DNA from 2 places in the Shewanella sp. SR43-4 genome. Region 2 is predicted to be linked to the other one. Evidence: predicted binding sites of a transcription regulator. Region 2 holds the regulator's gene; the other holds the start of a gene.
What was found. Region 2 encodes sigma-54, which starts transcription at its own class of promoters, with help from an activator protein. Its sites were predicted from a motif close to GTTGGCACGNNNNTNGNNT; they were not measured.
Positions count from the first base shown of each region.

Region 1 (4,242 bases), on a different contig from region 2:
TCAGCTCAATCTGCAGCTGATGAAGTCAGCAATCGCATCGAGAAAGTCGAAGATGTCGCTGATGCATTATTTGACGAATGGCAAACTGAAATCGAAGAAATTAGCAAAGCCAGTTTACGCCGCAACAGCACCAACAAACTCAATGAGACCAAGCGTTCATATAACTCGCTGGTCAAAAGCATGCGTCGTGCCGAAGCCAAAATGCCACCCATTTTAACGGCAATGAAAGACAATATGTTGTATTTAAAACATAACCTAAACGCGCAAGCGATTGGGGCCATTAAAGGCGATTTTGCCAATTTACAAACCGACATATCCAGCCTGATTAACGACATGAACAAATCAATCGCTGAATCAAATAAGTTTATTGAGTCAATGGAGCAAGGCTAGCCATTAGCAAAAACATCAATTCAATACCCAAAAGCACTGTCTCTACATTCGTCATCTATGATGTTCTGACAGCTGCTTTGGAGATTGTTGAACTGATTGATATTCAAGGGTAGATCAATCGATCGGCGATTCATCTACCGGTAACGCAGTGCGGCTAAAAATTTGCTTTAGTACCACAGTGGTTTCAATACTCGCGACAAACTTGAGGTTACCAAGAGATTTCTTGATAAAGTGCTCATAGGAAACTAAGTCTTTAGCAACTATTTTGAGCACATAATCATACGCCCCAGTCACTACTGCACACTCCATCACTTGTGGGAGTTGCGCCATAGTAGATTCAAATAATGCGGTTGATTGATCAGTATGCTCAGTTAAACGAACCGATGTATAAACCACCACATTCAAGCCTACCTTTAGCGGATCAACTTGCGCACCATAACCTAAAATAACCTTATCTTGTTCAAGTTTTTTGACTCGTCGCAAACAAGGAGTATCTGACATATTAACCTTATCGGCTAATTCAGAAACAGCCATTCGGCCCTGACGTTGCAGTATTTCTAATAGCTTGAGGTCTTTCTTATCCATTGAACACATCGTTTTTGAGTGAGTGATTAACGGTATAAATATCACACTCTTGAGTGAAATCCTCTAAAAACTTACGTTATTCACAAAAATATCAAACAATTGCGCACTACAAAAAATAAGCCTGACAATATTGTTATTTTTTAACATAAAAAAACCCGATAAGTGATTATCGGGTTTTGTTGACTGATTTATTGCCGAAGCAATTGAGTCGTTACAAGCTGTAGTACATTTCAAACTCAAGTGGATGAGTAGTACGTGCTACACGCTCAGATTCTGCTGTTTTAAGCTGAATATAAGACTGAATAAAGTCTTCGCTGAACACGCCGCCTTTAGTTAAGAACTCATGATCCGCTTGTAAATTTTCTAGTGCGTTTTCTAATGAAGTCGCAACCTGTGGAATTTCAGCCGCTTCTTCAGCAGGTAAGTCATATAGATCTTTATCCATTGCTTCACCTGGGTGGATCTTGTTTTGAATACCGTCAAGACCAGCCATTAGCAATGCTGCAAAACCTAAATATGGGTTTGCATGTGGATCAGGGAAGCGCGCTTCGATACGACGACCTTTAGGGCTTGGTACCACTGGAATACGAATTGAAGCACTGCGGTTACGAGCAGAATACGCAAGCATAACTGGCGCTTCAAAATGTGGCACTAAACGCTTGTAAGAGTTAGTGCTTGGGTTAGTGAATGCATTCAATGCACGAGCATGCTTAATGATGCCGCCAATGTAATAAAGAGCAAGGTCACTCAAACCAGCATACTTATCACCAGCAAATAAGTTTACGCCATCTTTAGACAAAGATTGATGCACGTGCATACCACTACCGTTGTCGCCAACGATTGGTTTTGGCATAAATGTCGCCGTCTTGCCATAAGCATGAGCCATGTTATGAACGACATACTTAAGAATTTGAATTTCGTCCGCTTTTTTAGTCAATGTGTTAAAACGCGTAGCGATTTCGTTTTGACCGGCTGTTGCCACTTCATGGTGATGCGCTTCAACCACTTGACCCATTTCTTCCAGCACTAAACACATTGCTGAACGTAAGTCTTGTGAAGAGTCAACTGGCGCAACTGGGAAGTAACCACCTTTCACCATTGGACGGTGACCAGTGTTACCTTCTTCATAGCTTTTAGCTGAGTTCCATGAAGCTTCTTTAGCATCAATTTTAACAAAACAACCTGACATGTCAGTACCAAAACGGACATCGTCAAATAGGAAGAATTCAGGCTCTGGACCAATCAATACTGTATCTGCGATACCAGTAGAAATTAGATACTGCTCAGCTTTTTTTGCAATTGAACGTGGGTCGCGATCATAACCTGTCATAGTACCAGGCTCTAAAATATCACAACGAATAAGTGCGGTTGTTTCTTCAGTAAAAGGATCAAGTACAAACGTTGTAGGATCAGGCATGAGTACCATGTCAGATTCATTAATGCCTTTCCAGCCTGCGATTGAAGAGCCATCAAACATTTTACCGTCTTCAAAAAATTCTTCATTTACTTGATGAGAAGGAATAGAAACGTGCTGCTCTTTACCTTTAGTGTCGGTAAAGCGTAAGTCTACAAACTTAACTTCTAACTCTACAAGTTGTTTTAAAACTGATTCAACTGACATTCTCAAGCCTCCGGTAGGGTAAAGGGTTGTCCCTTAATATAATCTTGGTATTCGCCAGATGGTGCATCTGGAAAACGAATCTGTGCATAATGGTCTGTAATAAGCGATATTCATGCCACTTCGCTAACTAATTGATTTTATTAATATGAGACTTCTATCAAATCTTCAAAAAAATAAATCTGCACCATCTTCGAGCACCACTATGTTTCATCATGGTGCAAAAGTCCATAATAGTGCACCCTGTAAATATGGCTATTTTAAACAATGTCACATTTTTGTATTACAGTATGGTTATGCTTAATATATAAACGTTTTATGCTGTTTTTTAATCCATAGCAAGCGATAGATTTACAAGTGTTCAAAAATAATCCTATCTACAAAAGCTGCTGTGAAGTAGAATGGCACGCTTTTTTACAGTAGCTATAACCTATAACTACTGTTAGATCCTTTTTTTTTATTTGCTGGTTTAGAGGTTTATCCGTGCTAGAGAATTTACGTAACATCGCCATTATTGCCCACGTTGACCATGGCAAAACAACCCTGGTTGACAAAATGTTGGCGCAGTCAGGAACCCTTGCATCTCGTGGAGAAGCTACTGAGCGGGTTATGGATTCTAACGATCTTGAAAAAGAACGTGGGATCACCATTCTGGCAAAGAACACAGCCATCCAGTGGAACGACTACCGTATTAATATCGTAGATACTCCTGGTCACGCCGATTTCGGTGGTGAAGTTGAACGTGTTCTATCTATGGTTGACTCAGTATTACTTTTGGTTGATGCAGTTGATGGTCCTATGCCACAAACTCGCTTTGTAACCAAGAAAGCATTCGCTCAAGGCCTTAAGCCAATTGTTGTTATCAACAAAATTGACCGTCCAAGTGCTCGTCCAGATTGGGTTATTGACCAAGTATTCGATTTATTCGTTAACTTAGGTGCCACTGACGAACAACTCGATTTCCCAATCGTTTATGCTTCGGCATTAAATGGTTTTGCAACCTTAGATCCAGATGTAGCGAGCGATGATATGACGCCGCTATTCCAAACTATCGTTGAGAAAGTGTCTTTCCCAGATGCTGATGCAGAAGCGCCATTCCAAATGCAAATTTCTCAAATCGATTATAACTCATACGTGGGTGTTATCGGTATTGGGCGTATTACCCGTGGTAGCGTTAAGACTAACCAACAAGTGACCATTATTGGCGCTGACGGTAAGACACGTAACGGTAAAATGGGCCAAGTATTAGGTTACATGGGTCTTGATCGTACTGAAGTACCAATTGCAAATGCTGGTGACATCGTTGCCATCACAGGTTTAGGCGAGCTTAAAATCTCTGACACTATCTGTGCTGTGAATGCAGTAGAAGCAATGCCACCGTTAACTGTTGATGAACCAACACTAACGATGACATTCCAAGTAAACACTTCTCCGTTCGCGGGTAAAGAAGGTAAGTACGTTACTTCACGTAACATTCTTGAACGTTTACAGACTGAATTGGTTCACAACGTAGCACTACGCGTTGAAGAAACAGAAAGTCCAGACCGTTTCCGCGTTTCAGGTCGTGGTGAATTACACTTATCGATTCTAATTGAAAACATGCGTCGTGAAGGTTATGAATTAGCTGTATCGCGTCCAGAAGTTATTCT
Region 1 is NZ_JACJEB010000006.1:164,329-168,570, reverse strand. It holds gene H5123_RS08835 (DUF2959 domain-containing protein) at 1-390, shown strand, start outside; gene H5123_RS08830 (Lrp/AsnC family transcriptional regulator) at 505-975, opposite strand; gene glnA (glutamate--ammonia ligase) at 1,187-2,596, opposite strand; gene typA (translational GTPase TypA) at 3,077-4,242, shown strand, end outside.
Region 1: glnA (glutamate--ammonia ligase) is a predicted target of sigma-54. The motif match lies at 2,698-2,716, and genes of this name have one in related genera.

Region 2 (4,242 bases):
TAGACGACGGTCAAATTGGTACCGCCAGTGCCAACGAAATAAGCTATGATCTTGCTACCACTACACTGACATTGACAGGTAATGCCAAACTGGATCAATCTGGTAGCCAAGTAACCGGTAACCGTATTAAGTACAACATTAACGCTCAAGAGCTGATTGCTGAAAGTACTGGTACAGGGAAAGATCGCGTTATTACTATTATTCAACCTGAGAATTTCCAAGACGAGACTGCACCAAAGCAAAAGCTCCCTGAAATTCCTGTTAAAAAGCAGATCAAACCATGACCCAAATAACCCTAACGGCTGAAAATCTAGCTAAAAGCTATAAAACTCGTCAGGTTGTTAAAGATGTGAGTTTAACCGTTAAAACAGGCCAAATTGTTGGTCTTTTAGGCCCCAATGGTGCAGGTAAAACAACCACGTTTTATATGGTTGTCGGCTTAGTGCAAAGCGATAAAGGTCGGATCTTAATTGATGATGACGACTTAACCGCCGACCCAATGCATCTTAGAGCTCGCAAAGGGATTGGTTACTTGCCGCAAGAAGCCAGTATTTTTCGCAAACTGACCGTATACGACAATATTATGGCCGTATTGCAGACTCGCAAAGAACTCACTACCGACCAACGGATTGAGCAGGTAGAGCATTTATTAGAAGAATTCCATATCACTCATATTCGCGACAGCCAAGGCATGTCGTTGTCTGGTGGGGAACGTCGTCGAGTAGAGATAGCGCGCGCGCTGGCCGCTAATCCTAAATTTATTTTGCTCGATGAGCCTTTTGCGGGGGTTGACCCTATTTCTGTCATCGACATAAAAAAAATCATTCAACAGCTTAAAAACCGCGGCTTAGGGGTATTAATTACCGATCATAACGTACGTGAAACCTTAGACGTCTGTGAGCGCGCTTATATTGTCAGCCAGGGCAATTTAATTGCCGAAGGCACACCTGATGAGATATTGAGTAATCAACAAGTTCGGGCTGTGTACTTAGGTGAACAATTCAAGCTATAGTTACTTTACTGGCCTTTTAGTCTATCTAACTCATTTCATTGAACGATATCTAAATAGCGTTAAATGTCATTGATGTATGTGACAATCGATTACAGTTTTCGAGATTGTCATTTTTATGGAAATCATCTAGGGATAAGCGGTAAATGAAAGCGTCACTCCAACTCAAAATGGGTCAACACTTAACCATGACCCCTCAATTGCAGCAAGCGATCCGCTTACTGCAATTATCGTCATTGGAGCTACAGCAAGAAATCCAACAAGCATTGGACTCAAACCCATTGCTTGAAATAGAAGATGAGTTTTCTCAAGCAAAAGACTCAGTAAAAGAAAGTCGCGACCAATCGGACACCGACTTTAGTGACAACAGCGTGGTCAATATAGAAAAAGACACCTCAACAGTCGACACAGCAGAATCCATGACCAAAGAAACCATGGACGATTTAGCTATGGATACCACATGGGATGAAGTGTACACCGCCTCACCAATGTCAGGTTCAGGCAGCGCTAGCATGCGCGATGATGATATGCCATTCCAAGGTGAAACGACTGAAGGCTTATATGAGCATTTAGAGTGGCAAAAAAATCTCACACCATTTTCTGACACAGATCGAGCGATTGCTACCGCGATCATTGATGCCATTGATGAACGCGGTTACTTAACCCAAAGCACTGAAGATATTCTCGAAGCCATGGGTGATGAAAGTGTCGAACTAGATGAAGTTGAAGCGGTATTAAAACGTATTCAACACTTTGATCCCGTTGGTGTTGCCGCACGAGATTTAAGCGAATGTTTATTCATTCAATTAGCCCAATATGCCGACACAACCCCACATATAGACAATGCCCGTCTGCTCATTAAAGACTATTTAGATTTAATTGCTGGGCGCGATTTTAGATTATTGATGCGCAAAACCAAGCTCAAAGAAAACGAGTTGCGTGACGCGATCACCTTAATCCAGTCACTTAACCCTCGCCCGGGCTTGTTAGTCACCGCTATTGATGACGAATATGTTATTCCTGATGTAACCGTACTAAAGAAGAATGGCCGTTGGGTTGTAGAGTTAAACCCAGACAATATGCCTAAAATTGGCGTTAATCAACAATATGCAGCCATGGCTAGAAGCAGTAAAAACTCTGCCGATAGCCAATTTATTCGCGGTCATTTACAAGAAGCTAAATGGTTCATCAAGAGTATCGAAAGCCGCAATGAGACCTTATTGAAAGTCGCCAATTGTATTGTGCAATTTCAGCAAGGTTTCTTTGAATATGGTGAAGAAGCCATGAAACCTATGGTACTCAATGATATTGCTGAAGCAGTAGAAATGCATGAATCGACTATTTCACGGGTTACCACTCAAAAATATATGCACACACCACGTGGGCTATTTGAATTAAAGTACTTTTTCTCTAGCCATGTCAGCACCGACGATGGCGGAGAATGCTCATCTACCGCTATTCGTGCTTTTATCAAAAAACTGGTTGCAGCAGAAAACCAGCAAAAGCCATTAAGTGACAGCAAAATGGCCCAACTGCTGGCAGATCAGGGGATCAACGTTGCGCGTCGTACGATTGCAAAATATCGCGAAGCGATGCTCATTCCGCCCTCAAACCAACGTAAGAGTTTATAACCTACAAAGCAACGGAGGATTTTTATGCTTATCAATATGACAGGTAGAAATATCGACATTACCGAATCTTTACGTGAATACGTTCAAGGTAAATTTTCAAAGCTTGAACGACACTTCGATCAGATCAATAATGTACACGTTGTGCTCAATGTAGAAAAATTACAACAAAAAGCAGAAGCTAAAATCAACCTTAATGGTGCAGAGATTTTTGCCATGTCAGAAAGCACTGATATGTATGCTGCAATAGACGCCCTGATCGATAAACTCGACCGTCAGGTAATTAAACACAAAGAGAAGTATACAAAACACTAACGATGGAACTTTGTACCATTCTGCAGCCGGAATGCACTACCTGTGCCACACCGGGCAGTAAGAAAAAAGTACTGGAACTCATCAGCAATTTAGTCGCTGCCCAGTACCCACCCCTATCTTCGCAAGAGGTTTTTGAAAGCCTATTAGCGAGAGAGAAAATGGGTAGCACAGGTATAGGAAATGGCATTGCGATACCTCATGGTAGATTAACGGCCATAGAACATCCGATCGCAATATTTATTAAATGTGAAGAAGCCATTGCCTTTGATGCAATCGATAAACAGCCCGTGGATATTTTATTTGCTTTGTTAGTACCTGCAGATCAGTGCCAACAGCATTTAAGCACGCTATCAAGCGTGGCTCAAAAATTAAGCGATAAGCAAATATTGAAACAGCTTCGTAAAACTCACGACTCAACAGAACTTTATCGGGTTATTACTGCATGAAACTTGTCATAGTATCGGGACGTTCAGGCTCAGGAAAATCTGTTGCTCTAAGAGTATTAGAAGATCTAGGGTATTATTGTGTTGATAATTTGCCTTTACCACTGATTGGCATATTACTGGCTCAGCTCAAAGGTAATAATGATCTAGTGGCAATTAGTGTTGATGTACGCAACATTGCCGAGCAAGGTAAAGTCCTTCAAGATCAACTTGCCTTACTTGAACATGACACTGAAATTATTAGCTTCTTTTTGAATTCTAATGATAAAGTGCTACTCAAACGCTATAGCGAAACGCGTCGATTACACCCGTTATCTAAAAATCATATTTCACTGCAAGAAGCGATCATATTAGAAGGCCGTTTACTTGAGCCTATCGCAAAAATTGTTGATCATTATATTGACACCTCTGCCCTGAATATTTACGAATTAAGCGACCAAGTCAGGCAAATATTGTTAGGTAGTGTCGATAAAGAGTTAGTGATTAACTTTGAGTCTTTTGGCTTTAAGCACGGTATGCCAACAGAAGCTGACTTTATGTTTGATGTGCGCTTTTTACCTAATCCGCACTGGGAAATAGCACTACGACCACTCACAGGTTTAGACGAACCGGTACAAGAGTTTTTAGGTCGGCAACCTCTAGTGAATAAGTTTATCTGGCAAATTGAAAACTTATTTGAAACCTGGATGCCGCATTTAGAACGTAATAACCGCAGCTATCTGACTATCGCCATTGGTTGCACCGGTGGCCAACATCGCTCGGTATATATAGCCGATCAATTAGCAAAAAGGTTTAGACATGGCAGTAAACATACAGTTAATGCTCGCCACAGAGAATTAAATTTAAC
Region 2 is NZ_JACJEB010000001.1:208,129-212,370, forward strand. It holds gene lptA (lipopolysaccharide transport periplasmic protein LptA) at 1-284, shown strand, start outside; gene lptB (LPS export ABC transporter ATP-binding protein) at 281-1,012, shown strand; gene H5123_RS00990 (RNA polymerase factor sigma-54) at 1,156-2,640, shown strand; gene hpf (ribosome hibernation promoting factor) at 2,665-2,952, shown strand; gene ptsN (PTS IIA-like nitrogen regulatory protein PtsN) at 2,955-3,398, shown strand; gene rapZ (RNase adapter RapZ) at 3,395-4,242, shown strand, end outside.